2 regions of the Dermacoccus sp. 147Ba genome follow, and region 1 is predicted to be linked to the other one. Evidence: riboswitches for the same ligand, from Rfam matches in the RefSeq annotation. Region 1 holds a riboswitch; the other holds the start of a gene.
What was found. A riboswitch is a leader RNA that binds a small molecule or an ion and turns the genes downstream of it on or off. The one in region 1 is predicted to bind cyclic di-AMP.

Region 1 (7,495 bases):
CCCTCGAGTGACTCGTCCAGCATGCCGACCCCGGGGTTGCCGCCACGGATGCGCTTCCTGCGCAGCGAGCCGGTCACCGAGCCGCTGCCCATCGCCGACGCGCTCAAGCGCACGCCCTATCGCGACCCGAACGTCATGGGCGGGCCGGACGACGACACCGAGCAGCAGAAGGCGCTCGACATCGCCGCCCGTGTGGGCGAGTTGCTCCTCCGCTGTGGCGCGAGCACGCGTGACGTCGAGGCGAGCGTCGTCGCCGTCGCGGCATCCGCGGGCCTGCGCCGCCTCGAGGTCGACATCACGAACCAGTCCTTGTTGTTGCAGAGCCCGTCGACGAACGGCCGTCAGCCCCTCACGATGTTGCGTGTCGTGCGCTCCTCGACGCGCGACTTCTCTCGGCTTATGGCCGTGCACCAGTTCGTCGAGTCGCTCGTGTCCGGTGGCCTGGATCTCGACGAGGCGACGAAGGAACTGAAGCGCATCCAGAGGATGCCGCGCCTCTACCCGCGCTGGCTCGTCTCGGTTGCCTTCGGTGGTCTCGCGGCATCCGTCGCAACGATCCTCGGCGGCGGCTGGATGGCCGTCGCCGTCGCGTTCGTCTCCGCCGTGCTCGTCGACCGAGTGGGCCGACGCCTGAGCAACGCCGGTGTCCCCGCCTTCTACGGCGCCGCCGCCGGCGGTCTCATCTCGACGGCCCTCGCGTGGTTCGCCTACATGTCGCACCAGAGCCGCGTCGTGGGGGAGTTCGTCGCCCACAACCTGCCCGGCACGATGTCGACGGCCGACTTCGCCTATGCCATCTCGGGCGGCATCGTCGCGCTCCTGCCCGGTCGTCAGATGGCCTCCGCGGTCGAGGACGCCGTCACCGGCTACCCCGTCACGGCGTCGGGTCGTGTTCTCACTGTCATCCTCGACTGCGCGGGAATCACCGTCGGCGTCGGTGCCGGTCTGGCGCTGACGCTGAACCTCGACCGGGCGCTCGACCTCAGCCTCCAATCGCCCGGCTCCCTGCGCTTCGACATGCCGCCCACGGTCCTGCTCCTGCAGGTGGCGTGCGGTGCCATCGGTGCGGCGTGTGCCGCCGTCACGATGCGCTCCCGCGTGCGGATGCTCCTGCCGACAGCTGCGGCGGGAGCCCTCGGCGTCGTCGGGGTTGCGCTGCTGACGCGTTATGTCGGGATCGGGGCGACGACGGCCACGGCGGTCGCTGCCGTCAGCGTCGGGTTCTCGGCGCGGCTCGTGGCGCTGCGCCTCGGTGCGCCCGCCCTCGTCATCGTCATGCCGGCGGTCTCGCCGCTGCTGCCGGGCCTGCGGATCTTCCGGGGCATGTACGAGTCGGTCTCCGGGTCGGTCATCGGCGCCACCAAGGTGGCCCAGTCCGGCGTGGGTGTGACGACGATGCTCGGCGCCGTCGGAGTGGCCCTCGCGATCAGCACCGGACTGGTGCTCGGCGACGTGCTCTCGGCCCCGCTCGACAAGCCGCTGGTACGCCGTCGACGAGCCCGCCGGCGCTGACATCACGCCGATTTTGTGTGATCTGCATCACATTCCGGGCCCGAAAGGCCTGATCTGTCACGAAGTTACCGCGACCTGATTGTTACGCAGGTCTCTCGTCCCGTAACGTTCCCTTCGCTGTGCACGATGTATTTCTCGTGTCGTCACGGCGACATGAGAACTCAACACAACCACTTATTCAGTGGGCGGTGCACACGCCAAACCTCGTCTGGCACCGCCGTTTCACCCGCAGATCGCGGGCTGAAGACGAGGGTGGGGGACCCACTTCCGACGCTCGCCGCACGGTGAGCGTCTCGGGGTGAAGCCGGTCCTCGCCGGCCGGGCACCTGACTGCCCGAACCCGACAGCTCACCTCACAGGCGTACGTCAGGAAAGGACACTCTCCATGGGTTACACCCCCAAGCACGTCGCTGCTTCCGAAAGCACCACCGGCCGCAAGGTCGCCGGCGTGGCTCTCGCCGGTGCCGCCACCGTCGGTGCCGGTCTCACGCAGGCCTCCTCGGCCTCCGCCGCCTCGGTCTGGGACCGCGTCGCTCACTGTGAGTCGACGGGCAACTGGCACATCAACACGGGTAACGGCTTCTACGGCGGCCTGCAGTTCACGCAGCAGACGTGGCGTGGCTTCGGCGGCGGTCAGTACGCCTCCTCCGCTCACCTCGCCACCCGCGAGCAGCAGATTGCGATCGCTCAGAAGGTTCTGCGCGTGCAGGGCCCGGGCGCATGGCCGGTCTGCTCCGTCCGCGCCGGCCTGACCAAGGCCAACGGCGGCGCTGCTGCCGCTCCGGCCGCCACGCAGGTTTCGCGCTCCACCGCGCGTCAGGCCGTCAAGTACTCGGCGCCGGCCGCGTCGCAGGGTGGCAAGCTCGCCGTCGACGGTGTTCTCGGCCCGCGCACGGCCCGTGAGCTCCAGGCCTGGGTCGGCACGTTCCGCGACGGTGTTGTCGGCGTCCAGACGAAGAAGGCCCTGCAGCGCAAGGTCGGCGTGTACGCCGACGGCATTGTCGGCCCGCGCACCGTTGCTGCGCTCCAGACGAAGGTCGGCATCTCGCGCGACGGCGCCAGCTACCTCAACGCCCGCACGGTTCGCGCTCTGCAGGCTTACCTGAACAACCACTGATCGGTTGATCCAGGGCTGACGGGCCCCGCCGCTTTCGAGCGGCGGGGCCTGTCGGCGTTTCCTGATGCAGATCTGTCGATCTGGCCGCGATGTTTCGTCACCGGGACCACCGAATTGCACTGGAGAGCGGGCCTGGTCGTGGCCTGGCGGGCAGGCCCCGTGCAGGTTCGGTAGGATCGCGTGGTCGCCCGGCACGGGCGGCGTGCTGGAGTGGCGCAATTGGTAGCGCACCTGTCTTGTAAACAGGTGGTTGTGGGTTCGAGTCCCATCTCCAGCTCTGCCCGGAATGGCGCGGATTTTCGGCCCTCTCGGCGGTGAAGGTTCCGAGTGTGTCCCTTGGTAGTCCATCCCGTTTCGAGACTTCGACGGAGGTCGCGCGAGCATGACCAAACGGTGAGCGGCGCTCGCCTAGCTGACCCATCCGGCGAGTGTGAGGAGTTTCTTCACTGACTCAAGCGCGCCTCCGGCGCGAGCCGGCGGGCCTTCGGCCGGCCGCCGTGCCGAGCCCGCTCGGCACAGACGAGGGCGGAGCCGCGTGAGGAGCCCCGTCCTTTCGTCCTGCACTAAGCGCCACGGTTGCTAGAGTGCCGCCTCACAGCCACCTGTCGGACGGAGCCAACCGTGTCGGTCCCCACCTACGAGGACATGATGCGTCCCGTCCTGGAGATCCTCGCAGCGAATGGCGAGACCCAGTTCCGGACCATGCCCGACGAGGTTGCAGATGTTATGCACATGAGCGAGGCCGACCGCGCCCAAAAGATCGGCAGCGGCCAGCTGGTGGTGACCAATCGAGTCGGCTGGGCCATCACCTACTTGGTGCAGGCCGGAGTCGTCTCGCGACCTCGACGCGGATACGCCGAGATCACCCCCCGTGGTCGCCAACTCCTGAGCCAAACGGCCGGGCCAATCTCCAACGCCAACCTCGCGCAGTTCGACGAGTTCCAAGAGTTCCGACGTCGCAGTCGCAAGCCCAACCGCGCCCAGGGCGAGACCGACGCCGTCACCACGACCGACGAAGTCGTAGCAGACGCGGATACCCCCAAGGAGATCATCGACGCCACCGTCGCCACGGTCCACGGCGCCCTCGTCTCCGAGATCCTCGAACGCGTCACGCAGCTCTCGCCGAAGGACTTCGAATCCCTCGTTCTGAAGGTCCTTGGCGCGATGCAATACGGCACAGCGGGTCACATCGAGTCCACCGGCGACAGCGCCGACGCTGGGATCGACGGCGTCATCAGCCAAGACCCGCTCGGCCTCGACCGCATCTACGTCCAAGCGAAGCGCTACGCAAGAGACCGCACCGTGGGCCGACCTGCCATGCAAGCTTTCGTCGGAGCACTCCAGGGCCAGCAGGCCGACCGAGGCGTCTTCATCGCCACGTGCGCCTTCACCCGTGAGGCCCTCGACTATGCCGACCGCGTGGGGGTGCGCATCATCCCCATCAACGGCATCGAACTCGCCGAACTCATGCTCAAACACCGGGTCGGCGTGCAGACGGACTACGTCGCCACCCTGCTCCGGCTGGACGAGGACTTCTACGACTCGCTCTGAGCGCACGTCACCTTCACGCCTCCGACCCTCTGCTCCACTCTCCGCCCACCTCCGGACCGCATCAAGGGCGCTCCGTGTCACTGCGTGATGGACTCCGTCCACCCTTGACCCGGCCACTCCGGCAGGCTCCTCTGCTCCGCTACAGGGTCGGCGGCTAGATCCGGCCAGCCCCTCCACTCACGCCTCCTCTTTGGTCCCGAGAAGGGCCGATCCAGCCCGAGACGGCCCGCGCATGCACGCGAATACCGTTGGAAACACAGGGATTCCGAGTCCCAGCAGTACCCAGCCGAGGAGCCCCGCAGGGAAACAGGTGGTTGTGGGTTCGAGTCCCATCTCCAGCTCGCGGAATCCGCCTCGCGTGGCTCTTTGTGTGTCCATTTCTTCGGCGGCTCCTTGGGTGGGGCTGCCCCGGGCGCGGGGGCGTCGAGGTGCGGCTCAGGGTCGTTTCCTACGATGACGACATGAACCTCAAGCCCGCAGCAGACGTCCAGACCGCACCCCTCGCAGCGCTCGGCCTCCTCGGGGGCTACGTCACCGCCCGCGAGACGCAGATCCGCCCGCTCGGTGGCGTGGTCCTCGCCCTCGCCGGTGCTTACGCCGGACGCACCTGGGTCGCCAAGGCCGGTGCCGCCAAGGCCGCCGCCCTCGGCGCCGTGTACCTCGGCGGTTTCGGTGCGTCCCACCCCCTCGCCAAGAAGGTTGGCGCCTGGCCGTCCGTCCTCGGTGTTGCGGCGGCCTCCGCCGCTGCGTCGTACGCCCTCGTCGACCGCAGCTGATACCCGTGCGCACGCGCCGCGCGCACCGTCTGTTGACGCGATGCGGGCGGCTCGTCGTGACCCTGCCCGATAGACTCGGGCGATCCGTTCTCCGGCACGAGGAGGTGCCCACGTGAGTGCCGAGCGCCCCTCGTCGGAGGCATCCGCCTCCCCCCGCGAGCGCATCGGGGCCTCGGACGACGAACTGCTCGGCGAGGACGCCGCCGCACCGCCACGCTGGGTGCGCAACCTCGCGAAGCCCGTCGGCGGGCGTCCTGCGCTGCTGCTCGAGCTGTTCATCTTCTGGATGTTCTTCCAGTACTTCAGCTACGCGCAGGAGCACATCCGCGGAGGCCCGATCGAGTCCGTGCGCCACGCGCACGAACTGTTCGATCTGGAGAAGACGCTCCACATCGACGTCGAACTCTGGCTCAACGCCGGCCTCGCCGCAGTGCCGCCCCTCGCCATCGCCGCGGGCTACTACTACGGCATGGTGCTCGCCACCGTGCCCATCACCCTGGCGCTCGTCTGGTGGTTCAACCCCCAGGGCTTCCGGAGGCTACGCAGACTTCTCATCGCGACGACGCTGCCCAGCCTGCTCGTCTTCTGGCTCCTGCCCATGGCGCCGCCGCGATTCGCGGTGCCCGGCGTCGTCGACATCAACGCCGTCTACAACATCCTCGGGGGCGCGCTCGCGCGCGACCCGTCACGCTCGGCCAACCTCTACGCCGCCATGCCCAGCCTGCACTGCGCGTGGTCGACCTGGGTGGCCTACGCGCTGTGGGAGACGTGGCGTCACACCCGTCCGACGTGGGCGCGCCTCGCGTGGCTGTTCCCCGCCATGACCTACTGGAACGTCATGGCCACGGGCAACCACTTCGTGCTCGACATCGTCGGCGGCGTCGCGCTGTTCCTCATCGCCCTCGTCATCGTCCGGGTGGTCAAGGCCGCCGAGGAGCGCATCTGGCAGCACGAATCGGACAGTCCCGCCAGTGCGCGCGCGACAGTCGCCGCCTCCGACTTCCTTACTTCGGGGGCATCCGCAGAGCCCCGTCGAGGCGGATGACCTCGCCGTTGAGCAGCCCGTTGTCGACGATGTGGGCCACGAGCGAGGCGTACTCGTCCGGGCGGCCCAGACGCGACGGGTGCGGCACGGCCTGACCGAGCGCCTCGCGCGCGGCCTCCGGCAGCCCGGCGAGCATCGGCGTCTCCATCGTGCCAGGCGCGATCGTCATGACGCGCACACCGAGGTCGGCGAGGTCGCGCGCGGCCGGCAGCGTGAGGCCGACGACGCCGCCCTTGCTCGAGGCGTAGGCCGCCTGGCCGATCTGGCCGTCGTAGGCGGCGGCGCTGGCCGTCATGACGACGACGCCGCGGTCGCCGTCGACCGGCTCGTTCTTCGCCATCGCCTCGGCGGAGAGGCGAAGCACGTTGAACGTGCCGACGAGGTTGATGTCGATGACCGTCTTGTACTGCTCGAGTGCGTGCACACCCTTGCGGCCGAGGATGCGGCCCGGCGTGGCCACGCCGGCGCAGGACACGGTGATGCGGAGTTCACCGAGCTCGGTGGCGGCGGTGACGGCGGCCTGAACCTGGGCCTCGTCGCGCACGTCGGTGGCGACGAAGCGGGCGCGCTCGCCCAACTCTGCGGCGAGTGCTTCGCCCTTCGACGAGGGCAGGTCGACGATGACGACGCCCGCTCCGGCGTCGTGCAGGCGGCGGGCGGTGGCCTCCCCGAGGCCCGAGCCGCCACCGGTGACGAGGGCGACGGTGTTCTGCGTGATGTTCATGCCTCGAACCCTATCGACTGGCGAAGCGGCTTTGTGGGCTGCGTCACGCCCGCCCGAACCTCAGTGGTAGAGGGTCACCTCGGTGGCCTTCACCGTGGCGTGGACGGGTACTCCGGGTGCGAGTGAGAGGTCGGCGACGGCGTCGAGCGTCACGTCCGCGACGAGGTCCGCGTCCCCCGTGAGGTGCACGCGCGCCGAGGTGCCGGTGTGCTCGATCTGCGCGACGCGCACCGCCCACGTGTTGCGCGGGGAACCCTCGGGACGGCTCGGCCACAGAGACACGGAGCTCGGTGCGAATGCGGCGAGGTGCTCAAGATCGCCTGCCGGGGGGTGCTCGCCCCCGGCGGCCGTGATGCGTGCACCGTCAGCGGTGACGAGCGTCGCGCCGTCGACGACGCGCCCACGCCACAGGTTGAGCCCCACGAGGCGCGCAGCGAACGGGCTGCGCGGACGGCGCACGACCTCGCTCGGCGTGCCGCCGTCGCTGAGGTGACCGCCGTCGAGGAAGACGAGGCGATCGGCGAGGGTGAGCGCTTCGACGGCGTCGTGCGTGACGAGAAGGGTCACGACTTCCTGTTGGTCGCGCAGGCGCTCGCCGAGGAGCGCCCGTAGGTCGTCGCGGCCCCGTGCGTCGATGGCGGACAGCGGTTCGTCGAGCAGGAGGACGCTCGGGTCGAGCGCCAGAGCACGCGCGAGCGCGACTCGCTGGGCTTGGCCGGAGGAGAGTGCGTCCGGACGTCGCCCGGCGAGGTCAGCGGCAAGGCCTACGC
Region 2 (7,495 bases), on a different contig from region 1:
CCGGCCTCGCCATGGCTGCGAAGACGCTGGCTGACGAATACGGCCCGCGCGGTGGCCGCGTCAACGTCCTGCTCCCGGGGCGTATCGACACCGACCGGGTGCGCTCGCTCGACGCCGGAACGGGCGACGCGGAGGCGTCGAAGAAGCAGGCCGAGGCCGGTATCCCGCTGGGGCGCTACGGCACGCCGGAGGAGTTCGGACGCGTCGCCGCCTTCGTCACCAGCCCGGCGGCGTCGTACCTGTCCGGCATCGCCCTACCGGTGGACGGCGGATCTCTGCGCACCCTCTGACGGCGCTTCCCCGCCTGGGGCCGGCGCCCCCATGGCGGGTCGTTGGCGAGCCGCGAACCCTCGTTGCTCATGGGCGGTGGTCATGACGGCCCCGTCACCACCGGGTGAACGCGTACGCGGCAAGATGCCCGGGCGTCGGCGACCGGCGTTCAGTCGTCGCTGAACTGCGTGGCGTGCAGGTCGGCGTACAGGCCGCCCGCGGCGAGCAGTTCGGCGTGCGTTCCCTGCTGCACGATGCGCCCGCCGTCGAGCACGACGATGCTGTCGGCGCGGCGAATGGTGGAGAGGCGGTGGGCGATGACGAGCGCCGTGCGCCCCACGAGCGCGTTCGCCAGCGCCGCCTGCACCGCGCGCTCGGACTCGCTGTCGAGGTGGGCCGTCGCCTCGTCGAGCACGACCACGTCGGGGGCCTTGAGCAGCAGCCGGGCGATGGCGAACCGCTGCTTCTCTCCCCCGGACAGCCGGTGTCCGCGATCGCCGACGACGGTGTCGAGACCGTGCGGCAGACGTTCGACGAGGGCCCAGACGTGCGCCGCGCGAAGGGCTTGCTCGAGATCGCGGTCGGTGGCGTCGGGGCGTGCGTACAGGAGGTTGGCCCGCACGGTGTCGTGGAACATGTGCGCTTCCTGAGTCACGACGCCGATGCGCTGGGCGACCGACTCGAGGCTCACCCCGGTGAGGTCGAGGTCCCCGACCAGGACGCGCCCCTTCGTCGGGTCGTACAGCCGGGGTACGAGCGAGGTGAGCGTCGTCTTTCCGGCACCGCTGCGACCCACGAGCGCCACGACGCTGCCCGGTGCGACGTCGAGGTCGATGTCGCGCAGCACGAGCTCACCGGCGTCGCGATCACCGCTCGAGGTCGTCTCGAGCGATGCGAGCGACACGTCATCGGCGCTGGGGTAACCGAACGAGACACCGTCGAAGCGGACGCCGAGCGGGCCCGGCCCGAGGGCGACCGCGTCATCCGCCTCACGGACGAGCGGAGGCAGGTCGAGCACCTCGAAGATCCGCTCGAAGGAGACCATGGCCGCCATGACGTCGACGCGCACGTTCGACAGAGCGGTGAGCGGGCCGTACAGCCGTCCGAGCAGGGCGGCCATGGCGAGCAGCGTGCCGACCGTCATGGTGCCGTCCACAGCGAGCAGACCGCCGACGCCGTAGACGAGTGCGGTGGCGAGCGACGCCATGAGCGTGAGGGCGACGAGGAACATGCTGCGCTGCGTCGCGATGGACACGCCGATGTCGCGCACGCGGGCGGCGCGGGCGTCGTACTGCGCCGATTCGTCGCTGCGCCGGCCGAAGAGCTTGACGAGCAGGGCGCCGGCGACGTTGAAGCGCTCCGTCATCCGTGCGCCCAGTTCGGCGTTGAGAGTCATCTGTTCGCGGGTCAGACCGGCGAGACGACGGCCCAACAGGCGCGTCGGGAGGAGGAACAGCGGCACGAGCACGAGCGCCGCCACCGTGAGCTGCCACGACAGGGACGTCATGGCGACGAGGAGCACGGCGAGGCTGACGACGTTGCTCACGACCGTCGACAGCGTCGTCGTGAACGCCTGCTGAGCGCCCACGACGTCACTGTTGATGCGCGTGACGAGCGCACCCGTCTGGGCGCGCGTGAAGAAGGCGATGGGCTGGGCGAGCACGTGCCGGAAGACGTCGGCGCGCAGGTCGAAGATGAGTCCTTCGCCCAGGCGCGCGGACAACCATCGCTGCACGACGGTCACTCCCGCGCCGAGGACTGCGACGGCCGCCACGGCGAGCGAGAGGATGACGACGACCTGCCGATCGCGCGGCACGACACCGTCGTCGACGATGTGCTTGAGCAGCAGTGGCGTCGCGACGATCATCACCGCGTCGACGACGACGAGAACGAGGAAGACCGCGATGGTCGAGGTGTATCGCGTGGCGTATCCGCCGACGCGACGCACCGTGCCCGGAGCCAGGCGCTGGTCCTTGACCGTGGCGTCCTTCGACATCGAGCGCATCATCTGCCAGCCCGGGCCCATCATCGACACGGCGCGGCTCCTGACCTCAGCATGCGAACGGTCTCACGTCGATCAGGCGAGGGAGACGAGGTCGGCGTAGTCCGGACCCCACAGGTCCTCGACACCGTCCGGCAGGAGCAGGATGCGTTCGGGGTTGAGGGCCTCCACGGCGCCGTCGTCGTGGCTGACGAGCACGACGGCACCCTCGTAGTTGTTGAGTGCGCCGAGGATCTCCTCACGGCTGGCCGGGTCGAGGTTGTTCGTCGGTTCGTCGAGCAGCAGCACGTTGGCGCTCGAGACGACGAGCAGTGCCAGGGAAAGGCGGGTCTTCTCCCCGCCGGAGAGCACCCCGGCCGGCTTGTCGACGTCGTCACCGGAGAACAGGAACGAACCGAGCACCTTGCGCACCTCGGTCTCGCCCAGCTCGGGCGCCGCGGACTTCATGTTGTCCAGCACGCTGCGGTCGACGTCGAGGTTCTCGTGCTCCTGAGCGTAGTAGCCGATCTTGAGGCCGTGGCCCGGCAGGATGCGCCCGGTGTCCGGGGCGTCGACGCCCGCGAGCATCCGCAGCAGCGTCGTCTTGCCCGCGCCGTTGAGGCCGAGGACGACGACCTTCGAGCCACGATCGATGGCGAGATCGACGTCGGTGAAGATCTCGAGCGAGCCGTACGAGCGCGAGAGCCCCTCGGCCATGAGCGGTGTCTTGCCACAGGGCGCAGGCTTCGGGAAGCGCAGCTTGGCGACCTTGTCCTGTACGCGCTCGCCCTCGATGCCGGCGAGCATCTTCTCGGCGCGGCGGGCCATGTTCTGGGCCGCGACGGCCTTCGTCGCCTTGGCACGCATCTTGTCGGCCTGGGCGAGCAGCACCCCGGCCTTCTTCTCGGCGTTCAACCGCTCGCGCTTGCGGCGCTTCTCGTCGAGTTCGCGCGCCTGCAGATAGGCCTTCCAACCGACGTTGTACTGGTCGATCTCGCTGCGGTTGGCGTCGAGGTGGAAGACCTTCGTCACGACGGCGTCGAGCAGTTCCACGTCGTGGCTGATGACGATGAGCCCGCCGCGGTAGGTCTTGAGGTAGTCGCGCAACCAGATGATCGAGTCGGCGTCGAGGTGGTTGGTCGGCTCGTCGAGAAGCAGGGTCTGAGCACCCGAGAAGAGGATGCGTGCCAACTCGATGCGTCGGCGCTGACCACCGGACAGGGTGCGCAGCGGTTGCTCGAGGATGCGCTGCTCGAGCCCGAGACTGGAGGCGATCGACGACGCCTCGGACTCGGCGGCGTACCCGCCCTGGGCGTCGAACTCGGCATCGAGACGGCTGTAGCGACGCATCGCGCGCTCGCGCACGTTGTCATCGTCGCTGGCCATCGACGCCTCGGCCTTGCGCAGATCGGCGACGATGGCGTCGAGGCCGCGCGCCGACAGGATACGGTCGCGCGCGAGGACATCGAGGTCACCGGTGCGGGGATCCTGCGGCAGGTATCCCACTGCCCCGGAGCTGACCACCTTGCCGGCAGCGGGCAGACCCTCACCGGCGAGCACCTTCGTCAGGGTGGTCTTACCGGCACCGTTGCGCCCGACGAGTCCGACACGGTCACCGGCGGCCACCCGGAACGTGGCGCTCTCGAGCAGGATGCGCGAGCCGGCGCGCAGTTCGATGCCTTCGGCGGTGATCACAGGGCAGGGCTCCTCGAAAGAACGGTGAAGGGGTGTACGGCTCCGACACGCCGGACGGGAGCGCTCGGCTCGCGTTACATACGGCGAGGCGCGTGAAGCCCCAGTAGTCTACGAGAGATGAATCGGGGTGGACGACGCCGTCCGCCTTCACAACGGAGGTTCTCTTGACGTTCAACGACAACGCGCAGCTGGACACGTCGCAGGTCGAATCCGGTGGTTCCGGAGGCTTCGGCGGTGGCCGCGGCGGGATGGGCGGAGGTACGGCCGTCGGCGGTATCGGCGGTCTCATCCTCATGCTCATCTTCGCGTTCTTCGGCATCGACATCACCGGCAGCGGTGGCGGGAGCAGCTACCCCGGCGGCGCGAGCGGCCTCAACCAGTACAGCCAGGACACGCAGGACGTCTCCGGCTCGAACGACCGGGTCTCCCAGCAGATCCAGGCCTGCAAGACGGGTGCTGACGCCAACGAGGACGACACCTGCCGCGTGATCGGAACGGTCAATGCCGTTCAGGCCTACTGGGACCAGGCGCTCCCGGACTTCACCGGCGGTCGCACCGAGTACGAGTACGCGCCCACCAAGCTCTACAGCGGCCAGACGTCCTCCGGTTGCGGCACCGCGAGCTCGCAGATGGGGCCGTTCTACTGCCCGAACGACCGGAAGGTCTACATCGACACGAGCTTCTTCCAGGAGCTGTCGAGCACCTACGGCGCCGACGGCGGCAACCTCGCTCAGATGTACGTCGTCGCGCACGAGTACGGCCACCACATCCAGGACCTTCTCGGCGCCCTGGGTCGCGCCCAGCAGGACCCGAAGGGGCCCGAGTCCGGATCGGTCCGCCTCGAGCTGCAGGCCGACTGCTACGCGGGCATCTGGGTCAACCACGCCACGGAGGCCAAGGACAAGAACGGCACCACGCTGCTCCAGCCGGTCACCGAGGCCGACATCAAGTCGGCGCTGTCGGCCGCCTCGGCTGTGGGCGACGACCGCATCCAGCAGAAGGCCCAGGGTCGGGTGACTCCGGAGTCGTGGACGCATGGCTCGTCCGAGCAGCGCCAGAAGTGGTTCCTGACCGGTTTCCAGAGCGGCCAGTTGAACTCCTGTGACACCTTCAACGCCCAGGATCTGGGCTGAGAATCGCGGCGGATTCACGAACATGTGGGTTACCTGACAACTTGGTGCACGCTCGATTTGTATCGCTCGTGATCAGTCTGTAACCTTGCAGGGTCGCACCGAAACGGTGCGGCCCTGCTTCGTCGCTGAGTCCCGTCACGAAGGCCAGGTATCACTTCGCATGATGCGGAGCGACGGGAACGGTGCACCCAGCATCCGGGCCACTTCGGTGGTTCTTGGGGTAAAGCTCACTTCGGTGGGCCGAGAATCTAGGATCTCGAACCCGACAGGTCATGCCTCGTAAGCGCTCCTGGAAATGAATCGACATGAAGAACATGTCCCGCCGCTCCTTCATGGCCAACACCTCCAAGGTTGCCGTCGGCACGGCTCTGGCCTCCTCCGCTCTCGGCGCCGTCTCGGTTGCCAGCGCCTCGAACGCCAGCGCCGTCACGGCCGCGTCCGCGCGCCGCGCCGTGGCCAAGGCTTCGAGCCGTCGTGGTGCGCCCTACGTGTACGGCGCTTCCGGCCCGTGGCGCTTCGACTGCTCGGGTCTGACGAGCTGGTCCTACCGCCAGGTCGGCCGCTACCTGCCGCGTACGGCCAACCAGCAGTACCGCTCCTCCTACCGCGTTTCCCGCGCGTACGCCCGTCCGGGCGACCTGGCGTTCCTCACCTCTGGTGGTTACGCCTACCACACGGGTATCTACGCCGGTAACGGCATGGTGTGGCACGCTATGCGTCCGGGTACGCGCGTGTCGCTCTCGCGCGCCGGTGCCAGCTACCGCTTCGGTCGCGTCTGATCCGCGAGCCTCTGCGACGTTTCGAAACGGCCCCTCGTCCTCCGGGACGAGGGGCCGTTTCGCGTCTCTCCACTGTGGGCAATCGACCGGCTTCCACACGGGTTGCGTTTTCTCGCGGACGTCACGCGAGATAACGACACGACGAAGGCCCTCACCACAGTGGTGAGTGCCTTCGTCGTCAGGGTCGACGCGACTCAGGAGGACCGGAGCCGCTTTCGCCCACCTCTTGTCAGACGTTGAAGCCGAGCGCGCGAAGCTGCTCGCGACCGTCGTCGGTGATCTTGTCCGGGCCCCACGGCGGCATCCACACCCAGTTGAGGGTGTGGCCCGTGACGACGTCGAGCAGGGACGTGGCGACCTGCTCCTCGATGACGTCCGTGAGCGGGCAGGCCGCAGACGTCAGCGTCATGTCGATGACGGCGTGCTTGCTCTCGTCGACGGTGATGCCGTAGACGAGGCCCAGGTCGACGACGTTGATGCCGAGCTCGGGGTCGACGACGTCACGCAGGGCCTCCTTGACCTCCTCGACCTCGACGCCGGAGTCGCTGACTCCCTGCGCCTGGGCGCGCTCGGGCGCCTCGGCCTCGTTGGCGGTCACGTCGGCCGTGATCTCGTTGTCGGTCATGCCTTGGTCTCCTCCGTGGTGGATGCGGCGCCCCCGGTCAGGTCGAGACCGAGTTTGCCGAGCGAGTCCTGCAGTGCGGACCACGACAGCAGGGCGCACTTGACGCGCGCGGGGTACTTCGAGACTCCGGCGAGGGCGATGGCGTCGCCGATGACTTCCTCGTCACCGGCAGCCTGGCCCTTGCTCGTGAGCATCGTGCGGGTGGCACCGAAGACCTCCTGGGCTTCACGCAGCGTGAGCCCGATGAGGTTCTCGGCAAGCATTGACGCCGACGCCACGGAGATCGAGCAACCGATCGAGTCGTAGCTGACGTCCTTGATGACGGCGTCGTCGCCCTCGCCTTCGACGTCGACACGCAGGGTGATCTCGTCACCGCAGGAGGTGTTGACGTGGTGGCTCTCGGCGCCGAACGGCTCGCGCAGGCCCGCGTGCTGCGGGCGCTTGGAGTGCTCGAGAATGAGCTCCTGGTACAGATCCATCTCAGACCTCCAGACCGAAGATGTTCGGCACCCGGTCGAGCGCCGTGAGGAACGCCTCGACGTCGTCGGCCGTGGAGTAGACGTTGAAACTGACACGGCTGCTCGCCACGGCGCGAAGACGTCGGTGCAACGGCCACGCGCAGTGGTGACCGGTACGAATGGCAACACCGGCGTCGTCGAGAATCTGCCCGACGTCGTGCGGGTGCACCCCGTCGACGACGAACGCGACCGCACCGAGCCGGGCACCTGCGTCCTGGGGGCCGAGCACGCTGACCCAGGGACGCTCGTCGAGGCCGTCGAGCGTGAGTTGGATCAGATCCTGCTCGTGACGCAGCACGTTGTCCATGCCGAGCGCCTCGAGGTAGTCGCACGCGGCGGCGAGACCGACGGCCTGGGCGGCGTTCGGCGTGCCCGCCTCGAAGCGCTGGGGCGGGGGCGCGAACGTCGTGCCTTCGAGCTTCACGATCTCGATCATCGATCCGCCGGTGAGGAACGGAGGCATCGCCTCGAGGAGTTCGTGTTTGCCCCACAGC

Region 2: it holds a riboswitch for cyclic di-AMP, as region 1 does, so the genes downstream of both, EVU97_RS03195 (C40 family peptidase) here and EVU97_RS10370 (transglycosylase family protein) in region 1, are expected to answer to the same signal.

What each region holds. Positions count from the first base shown of each region.
Region 1 covers NZ_SEHL01000007.1:75,481-82,975, forward strand. Annotated here, with positions in the region: gene EVU97_RS10365 (threonine/serine exporter ThrE family protein) at 1-1,512, shown strand, start outside; cyclic di-AMP (ydaO/yuaA leader) riboswitch at 1,718-1,889, shown strand; gene EVU97_RS10370 (transglycosylase family protein) at 1,898-2,629, shown strand; tRNA gene EVU97_RS10375 (tRNA-Thr) at 2,834-2,906, shown strand; gene EVU97_RS10380 (restriction endonuclease) at 3,251-4,180, shown strand; gene EVU97_RS10385 (hypothetical protein) at 4,642-4,956, shown strand; gene EVU97_RS10390 (phosphatase PAP2 family protein) at 5,069-6,001, shown strand; gene EVU97_RS10395 (SDR family NAD(P)-dependent oxidoreductase) at 5,961-6,725, opposite strand; gene EVU97_RS10400 (ABC transporter ATP-binding protein) at 6,786-7,495, opposite strand, start outside.
Region 2 covers NZ_SEHL01000002.1:198,189-205,683, reverse strand. Annotated here, with positions in the region: gene EVU97_RS03215 (SDR family oxidoreductase) at 1-290, shown strand, start outside; gene EVU97_RS03210 (ABC transporter ATP-binding protein) at 440-2,296, opposite strand; gene EVU97_RS03205 (ABC-F family ATP-binding cassette domain-containing protein) at 2,348-3,946, opposite strand; gene EVU97_RS03200 (neutral zinc metallopeptidase) at 4,111-5,079, shown strand; cyclic di-AMP (ydaO/yuaA leader) riboswitch at 5,193-5,380, shown strand; gene EVU97_RS03195 (C40 family peptidase) at 5,385-5,858, shown strand; gene EVU97_RS03190 (metal-sulfur cluster assembly factor) at 6,088-6,483, opposite strand; gene sufU (Fe-S cluster assembly sulfur transfer protein SufU) at 6,480-6,962, opposite strand; gene EVU97_RS03180 (cysteine desulfurase) at 6,964-7,495, opposite strand, start outside.